Regions from separate parts of the Glutamicibacter sp. NPDC087661 genome, predicted to be linked through region 1. Evidence: riboswitches for the same ligand, from Rfam matches in the RefSeq annotation. Region 1 holds a riboswitch; each other region holds the start of a gene.
The links. A riboswitch is a leader RNA that binds a small molecule or an ion and turns the genes downstream of it on or off. The one in region 1 is predicted to bind thiamine pyrophosphate.
Positions count from the first base shown of each region.

Region 2: it holds a riboswitch for thiamine pyrophosphate, as region 1 does, so the genes downstream of both, thiO (glycine oxidase ThiO) here and thiC (phosphomethylpyrimidine synthase ThiC) in region 1, are expected to answer to the same signal.
Region 3: it holds a riboswitch for thiamine pyrophosphate, as region 1 does, so the genes downstream of both, thiM (hydroxyethylthiazole kinase) here and thiC (phosphomethylpyrimidine synthase ThiC) in region 1, are expected to answer to the same signal.
Region 4: it holds a riboswitch for thiamine pyrophosphate, as region 1 does, so the genes downstream of both, ACIOTN_RS00555 (ECF transporter S component) here and thiC (phosphomethylpyrimidine synthase ThiC) in region 1, are expected to answer to the same signal.

Region 1 is NZ_JBIUWE010000001.1:266,051-270,603, forward strand. Features, by position in the region: gene thiC (phosphomethylpyrimidine synthase ThiC) at 1-1,619, opposite strand, end outside; TPP riboswitch at 1,616-1,723, opposite strand; tRNA gene ACIOTN_RS01260 (tRNA-Thr) at 1,997-2,068, opposite strand; tRNA gene ACIOTN_RS01265 (tRNA-Thr) at 2,602-2,673, shown strand; tRNA gene ACIOTN_RS01270 (tRNA-Met) at 2,721-2,797, shown strand; gene ACIOTN_RS01275 (GTP pyrophosphokinase family protein) at 2,880-3,656, opposite strand; gene ACIOTN_RS01280 (DUF2797 domain-containing protein) at 3,898-4,553, shown strand, end outside.
Region 2 is NZ_JBIUWE010000001.1:449,503-454,055, reverse strand. Features, by position in the region: gene moeB (molybdopterin-synthase adenylyltransferase MoeB) at 1-855, opposite strand, end outside; gene ACIOTN_RS02200 (thiazole synthase) at 852-1,673, opposite strand; gene thiS (sulfur carrier protein ThiS) at 1,676-1,921, opposite strand; gene thiO (glycine oxidase ThiO) at 1,948-3,045, opposite strand; TPP riboswitch at 3,043-3,147, opposite strand; gene ACIOTN_RS02185 (GNAT family N-acetyltransferase) at 3,227-4,186, shown strand; gene ACIOTN_RS02180 (mechanosensitive ion channel) at 4,270-4,553, opposite strand, start outside.
Region 3 is NZ_JBIUWE010000004.1:29,291-33,843, reverse strand. Features, by position in the region: gene thiE (thiamine phosphate synthase) at 1-452, opposite strand, end outside; gene thiM (hydroxyethylthiazole kinase) at 445-1,239, opposite strand; TPP riboswitch at 1,229-1,323, opposite strand; gene ACIOTN_RS11595 (GntR family transcriptional regulator) at 1,358-1,726, opposite strand; gene ACIOTN_RS11590 (hypothetical protein) at 1,723-3,060, opposite strand; gene ACIOTN_RS11585 (hypothetical protein) at 3,047-3,277, shown strand; gene ACIOTN_RS11580 (aldehyde dehydrogenase family protein) at 3,324-4,553, shown strand, end outside.
Region 4 is NZ_JBIUWE010000001.1:114,759-119,311, forward strand. Features, by position in the region: gene ACIOTN_RS00530 (Na+/H+ antiporter subunit D) at 1-657, shown strand, start outside; gene ACIOTN_RS00535 (Na+/H+ antiporter subunit E) at 666-1,295, shown strand; gene ACIOTN_RS00540 (monovalent cation/H+ antiporter complex subunit F) at 1,297-1,563, shown strand; gene mnhG (monovalent cation/H(+) antiporter subunit G) at 1,563-1,967, shown strand; gene ACIOTN_RS00550 (DUF4235 domain-containing protein) at 2,024-2,275, opposite strand; TPP riboswitch at 2,351-2,471, shown strand; gene ACIOTN_RS00555 (ECF transporter S component) at 2,537-3,145, shown strand; gene ACIOTN_RS00560 (ATP-binding cassette domain-containing protein) at 3,142-4,553, shown strand, end outside.

The DNA.
Region 1 (4,553 bases):
TCGTCGCGGATATCCTGGGAGATGCGCATGGAGCAGAACTTCGGCCCGCACATGGAGCAGAAGTGGGCGGTCTTGGCCGGCTCGGCCGGCAAGGTCTCATCATGGAATTCCTGTGCGGTGACCGGGTCAAGGGACAACGCGAACTGGTCATTCCAGCGGAATTCGAAGCGCGCCTTGCTCAGCGCATCATCCCGCGCTGTGGCACCCGGGTGGCCCTTGGCCAGATCGGCGGCGTGCGCAGCGATCTTGTAGGTGATCACCCCGGTCTTCACATCATCCCGGTTGGGCAGTCCCAGATGCTCCTTGGGGGTGACGTAGCAGAGCATCGCGGTCCCGTACCGTGCGATCTCCGTGGCGCCAATGGCGCTGGTGATGTGGTCGTAGCCCGGGGCGATGTCGGTGACCAGCGGGCCCAGGGTATAGAACGGCGCCCCGTCGCACAGCTGCTGCTGGCGTTCCACATTCTCGCGCACCAGATGGAACGGGATATGCCCCGGGCCTTCGACCATCACCTGCACATCGTACTTCCAGGCGCGCTTGGTCAGCTCGGCCAGGGTGTCCAGCTCGGCGAACTGGGCGGCGTCGTTCGCATCTGCGATGGAGCCCGGGCGCAGCCCGTCGCCCAGCGAGAAGGCCACGTCGTACTGCGCGAAGATCTCGCACAGCTGATCGAAGTGGGTGTACAGGAAATTCTCCTGGTGGTGCGCCAAGCACCAGCCGGCCATGATGGACCCGCCACGCGAGACCATGCCGGTGACCCGGTTGGCGGTCAGCGGGATGTAGCGCAGCAGCACCCCGGCGTGGATGGTCATGTAGTCCACGCCCTGCTCGCACTGCTCAATGACGGTGTCGCGGAAGATCTCCCAGGTCAGTTCGTTGGCTTCGCCGTTGACCTTCTCCAACGCCTGGTAGATCGGCACGGTGCCGATGGGGACCGGGGAGTTGCGGATGATCCACTCGCGGGTGGTGTGGATGTCATCTCCGGTGGACAGGTCCATTACCGTGTCCGCGCCCCATTTGGCCGCCCACTGGAGCTTGGAGACTTCTTCTGCGATGGAGCTGGTCACCGCCGAGTTGCCGATATTCGCATTGATCTTGACCAGGAACGCCTTGCCGATGATCATCGGCTCGGATTCCGGGTGGTTGATGTTCGCCGGGATGATGGCTCGCCCGGCCGCGAGCTCGCTGCGCACCAGCTCGACATCGCATTCCTCGCGCAGGGCCACATAGCGCATTTCCGGGGTGATGATCCCGGCACGCGCATAGTGCATCTGCGTCACGCGGGCTCCGCCAACGGCCCGCAGTGGCGGGGCTGAGCGTCCGGCCCATTCCGCGCTGGCCGTGCCGCGGCGGACCGCTGAGCGTCCGTCGTCGTGCAGGTTGCGTTCGCGGCCTGCATAGGTTTCCACGTCCCCGCGTTCCAGGATCCACCGCTCGCGGAAGGGTTGCAGGCCTTGGGTGGGCTCGCTTCCCGGTCCGCTGGTGCGATATACCGCCAGCGGCTCGTTGGGCTGTCCATTGGGGGAGTCTGCCAATTGGATCTGCGTGACGGGAACAGAAATTCCCGCAGATTCACGGTAGGCAAGGGTGTGGGCAGGGTGCTGTTCAATTTGTTCCACTGGGGAAACTCACTTCCTTCGCCGGCATTACCCGGACAGGTTCAACGGTCGCGGACGGCGATAGCCCGATCTCAGCCCTTGCCAGGGCACCCGTGTGGTCGCGAACAACTTAGCACGCTTGCGAGGAGAAAACGCAAACCCAGTGGTCAGGGCCTGACATCAAGGAAGTGGGAAGGGCCGGCTGTGGCGGGCCAGGATGCTTTTCATTGGCCGGAGACTCTTGCCGGGGGCACCTGGAATCCGGGGCGCAAGACGCGGCCGATAGCCGGTGCTGCAGCTTGGGGTGCGCCTTGGGCCATGCTCGCAGTGGCTACACGGCATCTGCGGGATAAACGAAAAGAGAGGCAATCTGGAACCAGATTGCCTCTCTTATTTCGAGCCCCCTGCCGGAATCGATCCGGCGACCTCGTTCTTACCAAGAACGCGCTCTACCACTGAGCTAAGGGGGCAACAGGTAAATACTTTACACAGGTTTTTGAGGTTTGCAAAATCCGTCGGGAATTTGTTGCTGAGGTCACAATATTCCTACTCAAGACCGGAATGGGCGGCAAGGAGCTGTTGCCTTCCTGGCGGTTTCCAGCACCCCGGTTCACGGCCCGGGATCCAGCTGCCGGGCACCGGAGCCGTGCCTGGGCGCCTAGGTGGATCGGGTGTTGCCCAAGTGCCGCTCGGTCAGGGGTTCTGGAGTGGGAAAGGGTGTCAGCGTTCCGAAGTTCCAAGCGGGGTAATTCGATGCTTGGCCACCGGGGATGATCCGCGGGATTCTATCCTGCGCGTCATGGCAAATCCGCGATTGACCGCGAGGAGCACTCTCGTGAGCATCGTCACCAGGGCACTTTTTGTCCCACCCTTCGTCCCCGGGGTAGCGAGTAAGAGGATAAATAGTCATTGACTAGTGGTTTTACAGAATTCTCCTGGTCTTTTCCGGGGTGATCCGCCGATTTTTCTTTGCCGGGAAATCCGTGTAGAGTATTTACTCGTTGCCCCCTTAGCTCAGTGGTAGAGCGCGTTCTTGGTAAGAACGAGGTCGCCGGATCGATTCCGGCAGGGGGCTCTGAGTGAGAAGCATTCTTGGCTTCTACTGGATTGCTTCTCACTTGTGGCGGCGTAGCTCAGCTGGTTAGAGCGCACGACTCATAATCGTGAGGTCCCGGGATCGAGTCCCGGCGCCGCTACCAAATCAAAGATCCTCGGCCTCGGCCGAGGATCTTTTTTGGTTTCCGGCCCCGAAGCAGCATTGTCCTTCGAGGGCATGAACGGCTAGTGATCCAAGTCCTTCTCCTGGTTCCCGTCCTTGGCTTGCTGAGCCAGCGACAGCAGCCCCTGGATCGCTGTCGTATCGAAATCCGCCTCTTGGCTCGGTGCCTGATTGGCATCATGGCCGTGGACTTCGGTATGCAAGCGCTGCATCTGCATGTCGAGTTTCGTCGCCATGGCCGCCGCGTCGGCAAGCTCTTGCACTAGATGTTCTGGAACTTCGCCCTCGTACTTGTAGAAGATCTTATGTTCCAGGCTTGCCCAGAAATCCTGGGCAATGGTACGGATCTGCAGCTCCACCACGACATCGACCGGGCCATCGGATAAGTAGACCGGGATCTGCACGATCGCATGGACACTTTTATAGCCGTTGGGCTTCGGGTTCTTGATGTAGTCCTTGATTTGGAGGACCTTCAGGTCATTCTGCGAGGTTAGCGTGTTCAGAACCTTGTAGATGTCCTTGACGAAACTGCAGGTAATGCGCACGCCGGCAATGTCGCTGATGTTCTCGCGAATGGCAGGCAGGGACGGGGAGATGTTCCGGCGGGAGACCTTGCGCATGATGCTCTCCGGAGTTTTCACCCGGGAAGTGACGTGCTCAATTGGATTGTAATTGTGCAAATACAAGAACTCTTCACGCAAGATCGAGACCTTGGTCAGCACCTCGTCCACCGCAAACTGGTACTCCATCATGAAACGCTGGAAATCATGGCGGAAAGCCTGCGTCAATCGCTGCAGCTCGGCCGGCGAAGGGGCGGTCTCGGCAGCTGCGATGGCCACTGCACGAGTCTTGTCATCAAATGGGACAGAAATCCTGGATCACCTCAGCAGATTATGGCCCGGCCCGCGGTACGGTTCCGGTGCAGTTCCAGCCTAAGGGCTTCTCCTAGGAATTAGGCCAGAACGAATCGGGAATTCGTCCAGCAAACTTTCGGGCTGCAGGCGCCGGCCAACCTGCCTTGCAGGAGCTAGCCATGTCCGGTGAACTATCGTTGAAGAGGTAACTTCGAGGAAGGCATCGATGGAATTCGCCAGCGACCACCGGCAGCTCTGCCACGGCATCAGCTTCTCAGAGCATGAACGCGCCCCCATGCTCCGGCTTAGGCAAGCGGAAAAATGGAGCACCGAATATCTGGAAGCCAACCGTTCCCTAAGCTTGCGCATCGGCGAACTGAAATTCTGCCTGGGCTACATCACGATGAACAGCGATGGCTCTCGCAACACCTTGCCTTGCCCGAAGAACAAAGCGCTGCGTACCGGAACCCAGTGCGAACGCTGCCGCCGGCTGGATCATTCGAAGTTCATGCATCATTTCCACAAGACCGGCGAAGCCCCGGAAGGCATGCGCAAGTACCTGGAGCAGCCGCACTTCTTGTATGTCGCAAGCTTCGCCCATGGGGCGACCAAAGTCGGTACCACCTCAACCCAGAGCAAATGGACTCGCTTGGCGCAGCAGGGAGCGGTCATTGCCCGCTATATTGCCCGCGCCGCTGATGGAGCCGCTATTCGAGTGCTCGAAGACCTTGTCACTGAACACGTGGGCCTGAGCCAGCAAGTCCGGCAGAAGTCCAAGATCAAGGGACTGGCCAGCTGGGAACTGGACTACGCCCAGCTGGACCAGATCAACTCCGAAGCGGCAAGCCGGGCCCGGTCCTTCCTTGGCGCCCAGCGGGGCTT
Region 2 (4,553 bases), 180 kb from region 1:
CAGCTCCGCTAGCTGCTGAACTGTGAGCTCCGGGACATGCCCTTCGGCAGCGCAGGAAACCGGCTGGTACTCCCCCAGCCCGGTCACCGGCTCACGTTGCGGATCCCTGGCGAAATCGAGGGTCCGCACAGTGGCTTCCAGCGCATCATAGAGCCAGAGCTTGCCGCTCAGGGTGGTCCCGATTCCGGTAATGAGCTTCAGGGCTTCGGCGCACATCACCGAACCGATAACGCCGCACAGTGCGCCGAAGACTCCTCCTTCGGCGCAGCTGGGCACGGAGTCCGCGTCGGGGATTTCCGGAAAAAGATCACGCAGCATCGGGCCGGTGCGCGGATCGAAGACGGACACCTGCCCGGAGAACTGGAAGAGGGTTCCCCACACCAGCGGGGTGCCGGTGATTTCCGCGGCATCATTGGACAGGTACCGCGTGGCAAAGTTGTCGCTGCCGTCGATGACCAAGTCATATTCACTGAAAAGTGCCACGGCGTTGGATTCATCCAGCTTTTCATCCACGGTGATGATCTGGACGTTCCGGTTCTGCTCGTGGGCCATCCGCCGCACCGAATCCACTTTCAGGCGCCCTGCATCCTGTTGCCGGTGCATGGTTTGTCGTTGCAGATTGGACAGCTCGACGGTGTCATCGTCGATGACCCCGAGGGTGCCGATTCCCGCAGCGACCAGGTAGCTGGCAATGGGACTGCCCAGGCCCCCGGCTCCGATAACCAGCACCTTGGCGTTGGCGATGCGGCGTTGCCCTTCTTCTCCCACCCCGGGCAGGGACAAGTGCCGGGAGTAGCGCGCCAGCTCTTCCGGTTCCAGCTGCGCGCCGGGTGCTACCAGGGCTTCCCGGCTCACGAGAAGTCACCGACCAGGGTTCGCATCATGCCTTCGGCCGGCGAGGAGGCCAGTGCGGTATCGCGGCGCGGGATCCGGCCAGCGAGCCGCGCGGCGCGCCCGGCACGCACGGCATCCTTCATGGCCCTGGCCATGAGCGGCGCGTTGTGCGCCCGGGTCACCGCGCTGGCCAGCAGCACCGCGTCGCAGCCGAGCTCCATGGCCAGGGCCGCATCCGAGGCGGTGCCCACCCCGGCGTCAAGGATCACCGGTACCTGCGCGCGGGAGACGATGGTGGAAATATTGTGCGGATTCAGGATCCCCAGGCCCGAGCCGATCGGCGCTCCGGCCGGCATGATTGCCGCAACCCCGGCGTCCTGCAGGCGTTGGGCAAGTGCCGGATCATCATTGGTATAGGCGAAGACCTGGAACCCGTCGGCCACTAGTTGCTCGGTGGCCGCATGCAGTTCCAGCGGGTCCGGCAGCAGCGTGTGCTCATCGGCAATGACTTCGAGCTTGATCCAATTGGTTTCCAGAGCTTCACGGGCCAGGTGCGCGGTGAGGATCGCATCGCGGGCGGTGAAGCATCCAGCGGTGTTGGGCAGCGCAATCACGTTGTTGCGCTGCAGCAGTTCATACACGTTGCCTGCGCCGGCCGCCGAAAAGTGGCGGATGGCCACGGTGGTCAGCTCCGTTCCGGAGGCCTGCAGGGCGCTTTCCAGGGTGGTCAGCGAACTCGCTCCCCCGGTGCCGAGGATCAAGCGCGAGGACAAGGTGCGTCCGGCGATCTGGAATGGGTCGCTGTGGATGTCCAGCTCGGTGATGTTGCGCGTTTCCATGCCTAGCCTCCCTGGGCCGCGGTAACGAGTTCAATGCTGTGCCCTTCGGCCAGCAGGTAGCTATTCCAGGCGCTGCGTGGAACGACAGCGCCATTGACGGCGGCGGCAACTCCGAGCTTGCTGCCGTCAGCGGCCACCGAGTTGGCGTCCAGTTCCTTGCCGATTTGCGTGCTGATGAATTCGCGAAGGGTGGTTCCTTCGTCCAGGTTCAGTTGCCGTGAATTGAAATTGATGCCGATGCTTGTCATGGTTGCTGCTCCGTTCGGTGAGCGGTCTAGGTTGCGTTGGCAAAGCGGTGGGGATCCACAGCCTGGTGCAAGGGGTGGGATTGGTGGCCGTGGGCGAGATCCGCAGTGAGCGTTGCGCCCAGCGGAGCCAGCAGCACGCCGTGCCGGGAGTACCCGGTGCAGAGCAGCAGCCCTGGATCAAGGCGTCCAAGCAGCGGCCGGTCATCTGGCGTGGCGGGACGTGCCCGGGCCGTTGCTTCGTTCAGCGTGCAGTCGCTGATGCCGGGGACCAGCTTTCTCGCGTTGTCCAGCAGCAGGTGCATCGCGCCAATGTTCACCGCTTGTTGCCGGTCTTCACGGACGCTGGCGCCAAGGACGAGGCTGCCGTCCCTTCTCGGCACCAGATACACCTGTTCCCGGTGCACGATGCCGCGGATGGTGCGGGTGATGAGCGGCGGGCCTGCTGGTCCCTGGATCCGGAGGATGTCCCCGTAGACCGGGCGCAGCGGAAGTTCGTTCAAGCCATCGAGGGTGCCAAGACCGGTGGCCACGATGGTCTGCTCCGCTTCGAGGATTCGGCCCGATGCGGTCCGCACAGCGGTGGTCCGCTTCCCGTCGGTCACCAGTGCCTGCGCCCGTTCCTCGACCAGGTGCGGACGCAGATGCTCCAACAGGATCTTGACGATGGATCGAGGGTCGACCTGGTGGTCATCTTGGCACAGGACCGCGCCGGCAATATTGGCGGCCAAGGCTGGTTCGAGCTTGCGGGCTTGGCTGGGCAGCAGCTTCTGCGCTGACAGGCCGAGGGATATCTGCAGTTCGGCCAGCTCGTGCAGGGCTTCGCGGTCCGCAGGCTCTGCGGCGACAACGAGCGTGGAGTTCTGCAAGTAGTCCGGGCGTTGCCCGGTGGCCGATTCGATGCGCTCGATGAACTGCGGATAGGCGGCATTCGAGGCGGCAAGCAGCTGGTGCAACGGGCCATTGCCCCAGACCGTTTCAGCTACCGGGGCCAGCATTCCTGCTGCCGCGTAGCTTGCACCTTGGCCGGGTGCCGGATCGATGAGGGTGACGGTGTGTGCGCGTGATTCCAGCTCGAACGCGACGGCCAGGCCGATTATCCCGGCGCCAACAATGTTGACATGCACAAGGGCACGCTTCCTTCCTACGGCGGCATGACCCGCATCAGGTGTAGCGGTCGGCTCGGTGCCCTCTCAGCCTGGTCGATTCAGGCTCCCGCGGATTACAGCGATTATAAGCATGATGCAGCTCATAAAGTCGAACTTCACTGAACGCAGTTCCGTCATCTTCTGTGATGTACTTGCTGACATGGCATTCCATGACTTCCCTATCGTGCTTTCCCAAGGTTCTGCGCTATCCAGCACCATCATCTCGTTGGAGCAAGAACTCTTGGAATCCAGCCAACGCCATAGCCAGGAGCAATTGCAGCGGCGCTTGCATCCTCGGTTCGCCGAGGTGGGAGCCAGCGGGCGAGTCTATGATCGCGAGGCCATCATTGCCCAGCTGGCCCAGGAGCCGGCACGGGATGCCGGGGCGTTGAAAGTCGAAAGCCCGGTGGCTCTCCAGCTTTCAGACCAGCTGGTGCTGCTGCGCTGGAAGCTGCTCTCCGGTTCCCCCAGCGAACGCAGTTCACTGTGGATCCATGAGCAGGGCCGCTGGCAGCAGCTCTTCCACCAGGGCACGGCCGCCGCTCATCCGCAGCCATCTGCAGGACCGAAGGAAACCGTGCATGCCGACGGTGAATTCTCGGTGCGCCGGCTGCGCCTTTCGGATGCCGAAGCGGTCTTCGAGGCATTCTCCTCGAACCCCGACATGTTGCGCCAAGGCGACGCGGATTCCCCGCAAAAGGCTGAGTCGTATGTGCGCGCACTGCTGGAGGCCGGGGAACGCCAGCAGGCGATGGCCGTCGCATATCGGGATCGGCTGGTGGGACTGGTGTGCGGTACGGTCGACCCGGCCAATCGGAACGCGTGGATTTGGTATTGGATGAACCAGAATTACCGGGGCCGGTCGCTGGCCACCCGCGCCGTGGCAACCTTGGTGGATTACCTGTTCGACGAGCTGGGACTGTACCGCTTGGAGCTGGGCTTGCGGGCAAATAATCCCGGGTCGAAGCATGTGGCAGAAAGCAACGGCTTCCTGCACGAAGGTGTCGAGCGGGGCAAATTCCTGGTTGCCGGAGAACGCATCGATGTGCACACCTACGCGCGGTTGCGTACCGATGGCGGCTCTGCGGTCATGCCCTTGCCGTGGGGCACGCAGCAGTAGCTTGGCGGGCATCAAAAAAGTCGCGGAATCCGGTTTTGGATTCCACGACTTCTTATCTGTCCCTCAGGTTTTGTGATGCGTGGTTAGATGCCTGGGTTCGATGCCGGTGGCGTCGAGTCCGGGCCATTGGTGGCCTGTTGGGCCTCCATCTTTTTCAGCGTGCGGGCCGCAGCATCACGACCGCCGAGGCCAAAGGCCAGAGCCGCTGCCAATGCTGCGCCAATGACGATTGCGCCGAAGGCCATGTTGATGATCGAATCGGCGATACCCATGTACTTCAGGCCCATCGCCACGAACAGCGCAATTGCCGTGTAGCGGATGATCTTCGAAGCAGTAGTGTCACCCAAGAAGCGGCCAATCACATTGG
Region 3 (4,553 bases), on a different contig from region 1:
TCCAGCCCCAGGGGAGCAGGATGGTCTTTTTTCGTCGGAGTGGCGCGGATGGCTCCTACACCGAGGTAGTCGATCACCGAGGCGTCCTTGTTCGCCTGGGCCAATTGCTCATCGCTGGAAGCACTCAAGCCGATGATGCCCTCGCCGATGATCTGGCGAGCCAACTGTACCGGCACATCTTTTTGCCCGATATGGATGCCGTTCACTGCTGCGCCAGCAGCCCGTGCCGCGAGGTAGACGTCAATGCGGTCATTGATCAGCAACTGGGCTTTGCCCTCGGTGAGCTTGGCAGCCGCGCAGGCCAGCTCGAAGAATTCCCGGGCGCTTTCATCCTTGGCGCGCAGCTGGATCCACCCGATCCCTCCGGCGACGGCGCCCTCGATAACTTCCAGGGTGCTGCGTGGGGTGCAGCTGGCAGTGTTGGCTACTAGATAAGCGCCGTAATTATGCATGGTTCAATTCCTCGTACTTCAAAGTCTTCAGTTCCCCGGGATCGGCAGCCGACAGCGCATCAAGGAAGGCAACTGCGAAGCTGCCCGGACCGGAGCTGCCAGCCAGGGCCTTTTCCGCGGCCAGGCCATAGAAACCGTGGGCTGCGATGGTGGCCTCGAACGGGTCATCGTGGACCGCAACCATCCCGGCGCAGACCGCGCCCAAGGCGCAGCCGCCACCTGTCATCCGGGTCAAGCCAATTCCGTTGGTATGCACCAAGACGGTACGCGTGGCGTCGATGATGGCGTCAGCCTGGCCGGAAATGGCCACTACGCAGTCGTGTTCCGTGGCCAGTTCGCGTCCCGCCGCCAAGGCGGCAGAAACCTCATCCAAGGCATCGACACCGCGCGAAGCAGATTGCCGGCCGGCCAGGGCCAGGATTTCCGAGGCGTTGCCGCGAATCAGGGTCGGGCGTTGCCGGACAATGCGCCGGGCAAACTCCGTGCGCACCGGAAGCGCTCCCACTGCCACTGGATCCAGGACCCAGGGGGTGCCTGCAGCGCTCGCCGACTGCACAGCTTCTTCCATGGCGGTCAGCTGTTCAGTGCTTGGAGTTCCCAAATTCACCAATACGGCTGAAGCTGCCTGCGCGAATGGGCCGGCCTCTCCGGGCAGATCCGTCATGGCCGGGGAAGCCCCGGATGCCAGCAAGACATTGGCGGTGAAATTGGATACGACGGTATTGGTCAGGCAAAAAACCAAAGGTGATTGTTGCCGGTATTTTTGGGCAACTGCATGCAAAGCCATGCGACATCCCTCCGCTAGCGTGAACTAGATCAGGTTCTACGGGTCTTATCTCAGTCGGTTGATCCGACACCCCGTGTCACTGCCATAGAGCGTACGCACAACCGGTTCCGAGGACAAGTTACTTACGCTCGCGCCGCGCCACCAAGGCCTTGAGCGTGGCCGCATCCACCTTCTGCGCGGCCGCCAGCGCCCAGAGGTGATCCACGGCGGCCAGGAGATCTTCACTGGTATCCACCGGCTGCGGCCGCTCGTTGACTACTGTGCCGGCACGGCGCCGGGAGGTGATCAGCTCTTCGGCTTCCAGCTCCTTGTAGGCGCGCGCCACTGTACCGGCAGCGACGCCGAGGTCCGTGGCCAGCGCACGCACAGTAGGCAGCTTGCTCCCCGAGGGCAGATCTCCCAAGGAGATCAGTGAAGCAATCTGCGAGCGGATCTGCTCATAGGGCGGGGTAGCTGCTTGGAGGTCAACACTGATCTGCGTGCTCATGAAGTAGCTGCCGGCTGATGTTCCCGCACGAAGGCGCTACCGGGGCGCTCTAGGAAAATGACTGCTGGGACAACGAAGATGAGCAATGCAAAGAGTCCCAGCCCGGCCGGGAATCCGTAGCCAATGAGCAGCATGGCTACCACTGCACTGGTGTTAACACGCATTGAACGCAGTTCCAGGACCTTGCGGTACCAGATTTCTTCGGCCGACGAGACAGCCCAGGGAATAATTGCCCGGCGGGAGAACCAGACGAATCCAAGATGGGTTGCCAGCAACAGCAGGATCAAGCCTGCAACCATTGTCTTGCCTGGAGGCACGAAGCCCCACAAATAGTCCAGCGGCGGATCGAGCAGAAAATAGGTGCTGGTGGCAAACAGCAAGCCAGCGGCGATGTAGGACCACAAGGGCAGGGGCGCGTGGTACTTGGGTGCTGCAGACGCCTGCCGGGCCACCGTGCTGACGTAGCTGAGATAAAGCGCATTGAGAACGGCATAGCTCAAAGCCGCACCGGCAAAGATCATTAAGATCCACGTAGTTCGCTCATTGGTAGGCATCTGGAGCTCGTCATCCAGTGGCAAGAATGACCAGCCGATTGCAACGCTGAGCAAGGTGAGTGCTGCAGTTACGTATTGCAAGGTGAATAGTTGATCACGCAAACGCGAGAAGGCGGTCCGTTCCCTGGTGGTGGATTGAGCTGAGAATGTAGAGCGCGGTCCCCAGAAGAGCAACGTGAGGGCGACCGCAAGGGCGCCATAGCTAACGAACTCGTACTGTCCATCCGGCGAATTAGCCTGCGAGTAATTGACCACCGACACGGTGAAGGCCAGCAAGACGATGCCGATATTGCGCATCAAGCGGTTGAGCCAGACCGTGCGCAACGCTTGGTTGTCTTCGGCCGAGATGCCGGCCAAGGCAGGTCTTTTCAGGATAACTACGGTAATCACAGCCGCGGCCACGATGATCCCTGCCAGGGCCACGATGAATACCGGGAGCATCTGTGTGCCCGGCAACCGCCCATCATACGGACCCTCCGACGTGTATGAATAGATGCCGTCAAAATCAAAGGTCGTGAATTCCGAGGCCGGAACGCCAACGAGCCCTTCGACTTTGGACGCCGGCCACAGGGAGCCGACCGCGATCAGCAGCAAAAGCCCAACGAAAGCCCCTAGGGCCTTGGGAAATGGAGTTGTCAGGCTGCGGGCCTCTAATGAAGCGGTGCGCACTGGCTGGAGTTCCTTGGGCCAAGTGAACAAGCCGATGAGGTAAACCAGAAGAACCCAGATCCCCGGAGTGAGTGCTTCAGCGAGAGCCGAACCTGAATTGGGCTCGGTCATTGAAACGCGCCAGGTCTCGGACAAATCCCATGAGGTTGAAGCAAAGAATGCGATCAATGCGCACCAGAACGAGTGGGATCGGGCCCGGTCGATAGCTGGTGTTCCACGCCTGTGCGCCACCGAACGCAACCAAACGCAGATGATTGCGGCAACGAAAGCGATGGATATGGCGCTCGCCGAGAACTGGTTCATGGAAATCAATGTATCAACTATTTGATACATATTGAATCCTCCGGCGAATTAAACGATGAAAAATAGTCCCAGTGACGTACGCTCAAATCATGGGTCTGTTTACTTCCACTCCGTTGCCCGAACCGGTCGGTGATTCCGCACCTCCGGTGGACGAGCATCCATCGCGCATAGCAACAGTTCTGAGCCATTTGCGGCGTTCTGCGGACACGCGGATCACGCATCCGCGACGCTTCCGCCTGCAGCAGCTCAAGGCCCTGGAGAAGATGCTCGAAGAGCATCTGGAAGACTTCGTCCAGGCCCTGGCCGAGGACTTGGGCAAGAGTGCCACCGAAGCCAAATTCTCCGAAATCGACGTGGTGCGGGCAGAAATAGATTTCGCCCAGCGCCACCTCGTTGAATGGATGGATTCCACCAGCGTCAAGGTACCGCTGGCTTTGCAACCAGCCATTGCCAAGGTTGAGCCGCGCCCGCTGGGGGTCGTGCTGATTATCGGCGCCTGGAACTACCCGGTTCAGCTGGTGCTCGCACCGCTGGTCGCGGCCATTGCTGCCGGCAACGCGGCGGTGATCAAGCCATCGGAACTGGCTCCTGCGACCTCAGGCGCCTTGGCCAAGTTCCTCCCGGTCTACCTCGACGAACGTGTCTACGCGGTAGTTGAAGGCGGGGTGGATACCTCCACGGAGTTGCTCGGCGCCCGCTGGGATCATATTTTCTACACCGGCGGTGAACGCGTGGCCAAGATCGTGGCTGCAGCGGCTGCGAAGCATCTGACACCAACCACCTTGGAACTGGGCGGAAAGTCGCCGGCCGTGGTGGAAAACGATTCGTTGGCTTCCGCAAAGCGCTTGGCCTACGCCAAATTCATGAATGCCGGCCAGACCTGCGTGGCCCCGGATTACGTATTGAGCGTGGGCGACTCGTCTGAGCTCATCAAGCGCCTGGGCCAGGCCATCACCAGCTTCTACGGCAAGGAGCCGCTGACCCATCCGGACTTTGGCCGCATCGTCAGCCGCAAGCACTTTGACCGGCTGTTGTCGATGTTCGAGCAGGGCGAGGTGGTTTTCGGCGGCGAATACGACGAGGATACCTTGCGCATCGCTCCGAGCATCATGCGCAATGTGGACCTCGAGGGAAGTTTGATGACCGAAGAGATTTTCGGTCCTATCCTGCCGGTGATCGAGGTGGAAACCTTCGAGGAAGCCCTCGAATTCATTGCCCGGCGGCCATCACCGCTGGCCGCTTACCTGATGAGCGAAAGTCCGCGCCTGCAGTCGATTTTCTCTGATCGGGTGCGAGCCGGC
Region 4 (4,553 bases), 150 kb from region 1:
TTCGGCGTGGCCGTGGGCGGGCCGCTGGCCATCGCCGCGACCATCTACTACGTGGGCCACCACATCATCGTGCAGACTTCGCTGTTCATGGTGGCGGGACTGATCGAACGCCGTGCCGGTAGCTCGAATGTCACCCGGCTCGGCTCGCTGGCCAAGCTCTCCCCGGCATTGGCCCTGCTCTTCTTCATCCCGGCCATCAATCTGGGCGGCATCCCGCCGTTCTCCGGATTCCTGGGCAAATTCGGGCTATTGCATGCGGCCGCGCAGGATGCCGATCCGCTGACCTGGGTCGTGATCGGCGCCGGATTGCTGACCAGCCTGCTGACCTTGATGGCGATCATCCGCGTGTGGGCCCGTGTGTTCTGGCGCCGTGCTGCTGATGCCGAGGTGCCCAACCAGGATCTGGTGGCCGAAGCGACGCAGGTCGCCGACGAGACGTTGGCCGGCGGCGCGCAGAACCCCCGCTTGGGGTTGAAACTGGCCAAGCAGCTGGAAGCCGACTCCTTGCCGTGGGGCATGCGCTACGCCACCGGTTCGCTGGTGCTTGCGGGCATCGCCCTGACCGTCTTTGCCGGGCCGATCTTCGAATTCTGCGAGCGGGTGGCTGCGGAACTGATCGCCCGCGAACCGTATATCAGCTCGATCTTGCCATTCTGATTGGAGGGATGATGCCGAACAAGAACTTTGAACCGCGTGACCAGCGCATTGACGATGCGCTGGATACCTCCGGTGTGCGCCACCGCGCGACACTCAAGCAGGAATGGCCGCTGCTTCTGCTGCTGCTCTTTGTCTGGGGTGCTCTCTGGCAGGACTTCTCCCTGGGGAACATGGTCTTCGGCGTGATCATCGCGCTGCTGATCGTGAACCTGTTCCCGCTGCCGCCGGTGGTCCTTTCGGGCCGGATCAATGCCTGGTACTGCCTGAAGCTGTTCATCTGGTTCCTCGGACAGGTCTTCGCGGCCAGCGTCCATGTGGCCTGGCTGGCGCTGGTCCGCGGGAAGCGCACCCGCAGCGCGGTCATTGCGGTCCCGCTGCGCACCGACTCGGACCTGATCGTGATGACTGTGGGACACGTGCTCACGCTGATCCCGGGCTCCTTCGTGATCGACGTGGACCGCAGCTCGTCGACGCTGTACCTGCACTACATCGACATCGAGTCGCCTGCGGACGTGGAGAAGGCGCGTGCCGGCATCCGGGACATCGAACGCCGGCTGATCATGGCTATTGGCAGCCGAGACGAGTACGAAGCGATCAAGAGCGAATGCGGACCGAACTTTGATGCGAGGAAGGGGTAACATGCTGGATATCGTCATTTGGATCTGCGGCATCATGCTCGGGCTCGGTGCTGTCGCCTGCCTGGTCCGTGTTGCCAAGGGGCCGTCAATCCTTGACCGGGTGCTGGCCCTGGACGTGATGCTGCTGATCATCTCCGCCGCGCTGTGCCTGGAAATGGTGCTGCACAAGCACACCGACTACTTGCTGTTCGTCGTGGCCGCCTGCATGCTCGGGTTCATCGGTTCGGTGACCGTCTCGCGCTTCGTTTCGGATCAGAGGAACGCCTAATGGAAATCTTCCTCGATGTCCTCGTTGCCGTCCTGCTGATCCTTGGCTGCCTGATGTCATTGATCGCAGGTATCGGCTTGCTGACCTTCCCGGACATGCTCACCCGCATGCATGCAGCGACCAAACCGCAGGTACTCGGCTTCCTGCTGATTTTCGCTGGACTGGCCATTTACCTGCGCAGCTGGGCTGTGGTCCCGGTACTCGTGCTGGCCTGGGGAATGCAGCTATTGACCGCACCGGTTTCGGCCCACATGATTGGCCGTTCCGGCTACCGGACCAAGCACGCTGCCAAGGAAACCCTGTTCTCCGATGAGCTGAGCCACGTGGTCAACAAGGTCAACGGAACACCGCCGACCGGAACCACCCCGGTTTCCAAGACCGGATCGCCAGACGAACAAGATTGAGAAAAAGCGGGAGCCGCCCCTCTGGGCGGCTCCCGCTTTTGGCTCAACGCCGAAGCTTACTTGGTGAACTTGGCAACAACCTTGTTGGCGCTGCGGTCAGCCACCGTCTGCAGGATTGCTGCGACCAGGGCCGAAACGACTGCGAAGCCTAAGGCACGGCGGAAAGAAGCTTCCGCTGCTTCCTCAGTGCCCTTGCGTGGTGCTTTGCTGCCGGTTGCCTTCAACCAAAGGAAATCAACCAGCTTGCCGCCGAGCATGCCAGCGCCAACGGTGATACCGGTAGTGGCAAGTTTCTGCACTTTATCCATTTTTTCCTCGCGATCAAGCTCTTGACATATCGTTCCTCTGCCCAGCATACCTGCGGTATGGTGGGGGAGCAGTAATTATTCCGACAGGGGAGCGTCAGACTTTTAAAAAGTCGCAAGACGCTGAGAGTGCGATAGATCGCAGACCCTCGAACCTGCCCCGGCTAGTACCGGCGAAGGAAGTCGAGCATCTCGGATGCGGATAGGCGCGGCAGTATGCCCTCATTCCGTCCATCTCCCCTCCTTTCCACAGGAGGACCAGCAATGAACGAAACAGTTTCGAAGCAGCGGACCGGCTGGCGTGTAGTTGATATCGTCGTCGCCTCGGTGATCGCCGTCGCTTCAGGGGTCATTTTCTGGGCGTGGAGTGCCGGCTATGGCCTGTTCTCGCTCGCCTTTGCGGCTTTCCCGCCAGCCACCGCGTTGCTCACCGGCATGTGGCTCTTCCCGGCGGTGCTCGGCGCACTGATCATCCGCAAGCCAGGCGCCGCAATCTACTGCGAGCTGCTGGCCGCTGTGGTTGAAGCGCTGCTCGGCTCGCACTACGGCTTGACCGTACTGATGTCCGGCCTGGTCCAGGGCCTGGGTGCAGAGCTGGTCTTCGCAGCATTCCGCTACCGCAAGTGGAACCTGGGCGTGGCGCTGCTGGCAGGCTTGTTCGCCGGCTTGTTCGCCGGCATTTCCGAGGCCTACATCCTGGCCTACTACGTTGAGTACACCGCCGGAATGAAGATCTTCCACGTGATCGCCACCGGCATTTCCGGCGTAGTCGTCGCAGGGCTGCTGTCCTGGTTGGCCACGCGTGGACTGGCGAAGACCGGTGCATTGAGCGCCCTGCCGAGCCGGCGTGCGCACCTGGAAAGCGCAAAATGAGTTCCTTTGCCAATTCCGGCGCAGCCTCGCTGACACAGCGCGGTGCCGCCATCACCGCAACGGGGTTCGGCTGGCAGCACTCCGAGAGGAAGAATCCTGCCATCTCGGGACTGGACCTTGTGATCCACGCCGGTGAGAAGGTGCTGCTGGTCGGTCCATCGGGCGCCGGCAAGTCAACCTTGCTGCACGCGATGGCCGGGTTGCTGGAAGCGGATGAGGACGATCAGGTCGCTGGCCGGCTGCTCATAGATGGCAGCGATGCCTTCATCCGGAGCCACCCGGTGGGCTTGATGCAGCAAGACCCGGAAACCCAGGTAGTGCAAAGCAGGGTCGCCGATGACGTGGCCTTTGGCGCCGAGAACCTCGGAATGGATCCCGAACTGATCCGCCAGCGGATCCCCGAAGTGCTGGACGCTGTGGGTCTGGGTGCGCTGTCCTTCGAGCACCGCACCCAGCAACTTTCCGGCGGACAGAAACAGCGGTTGGCCTTGGCCGGCATTCTGGCCATGGAACCCAGCGTCATGCTGCTCGATGAACCGACTGCCAATGTGGACCCGCAGAGCATTGAGCTCTTGCGCGATGCGGTGCTGAACGCCGCCCGGCTTTCCGGTGCCACGCTGGTCGTCGTGGAACACCGGATTGAAGCCTGGGCGCAGCATGTGGACCGGGTTATCGTGCTGCAGCCCGGTGGGGGAGTCGCGCACGATCTGGACCCGCAGCAGCTGTACACCGATGAAACGGTGCGCGAGGAGCTGGCTACTGCCGGGCTGTGGATTCCAGGCTACTTCCCGCAGGTGGCCCGGGCAACGAACGGTGCCGGTGCCACGCTGCTGGAAGCGCAGCAGCTGGTATCCGCCCGCACCGCCACGGCACCGCGCACCCAAGCGGTGGACGTGAATGTGCAAGCGGGCACCGCGACGGTGATTCGCGGCGAGAATGGCGCTGGAAAGTCGACGCTGGCCTTGACCTTGGGCGGATTGCTCGTCCCGGCCGACGGCGGGTTGGCGGCCACCGCGCAACTGGCCGACGGTCTGGGCAACTCCCCGTTTGCCTGGAAGGCCGGTGCATTGATTGGGCGGATCGGTTCGGTGTTCCAGGAACCCGAACACCAATTCGTGACCCAGAGCGTTCGGGAAGAGCTGGCTTTCGCTCCCAGCCGCGCGCAGGCCAGCAGCGCCGATGCGCCGAAATACGAGCCGGCCCAGGTCCAAGCGCGCGTGGACGCGTTGCTGGAACGCTTGGGCCTGGCGCATTTGGCAGACGCGAACCCGTTCACTCTCTCCGGGGGCGAGAAGCGGCGCTTGTCCGTGGCCACTGTTCTGGCCGCATCCCCCCAGGTGCTGATCCTCGACGAACCGACCTTCGGGCAGGATGCGAATACGTGGAGGGAACTGGCCGGGCTGCTGGT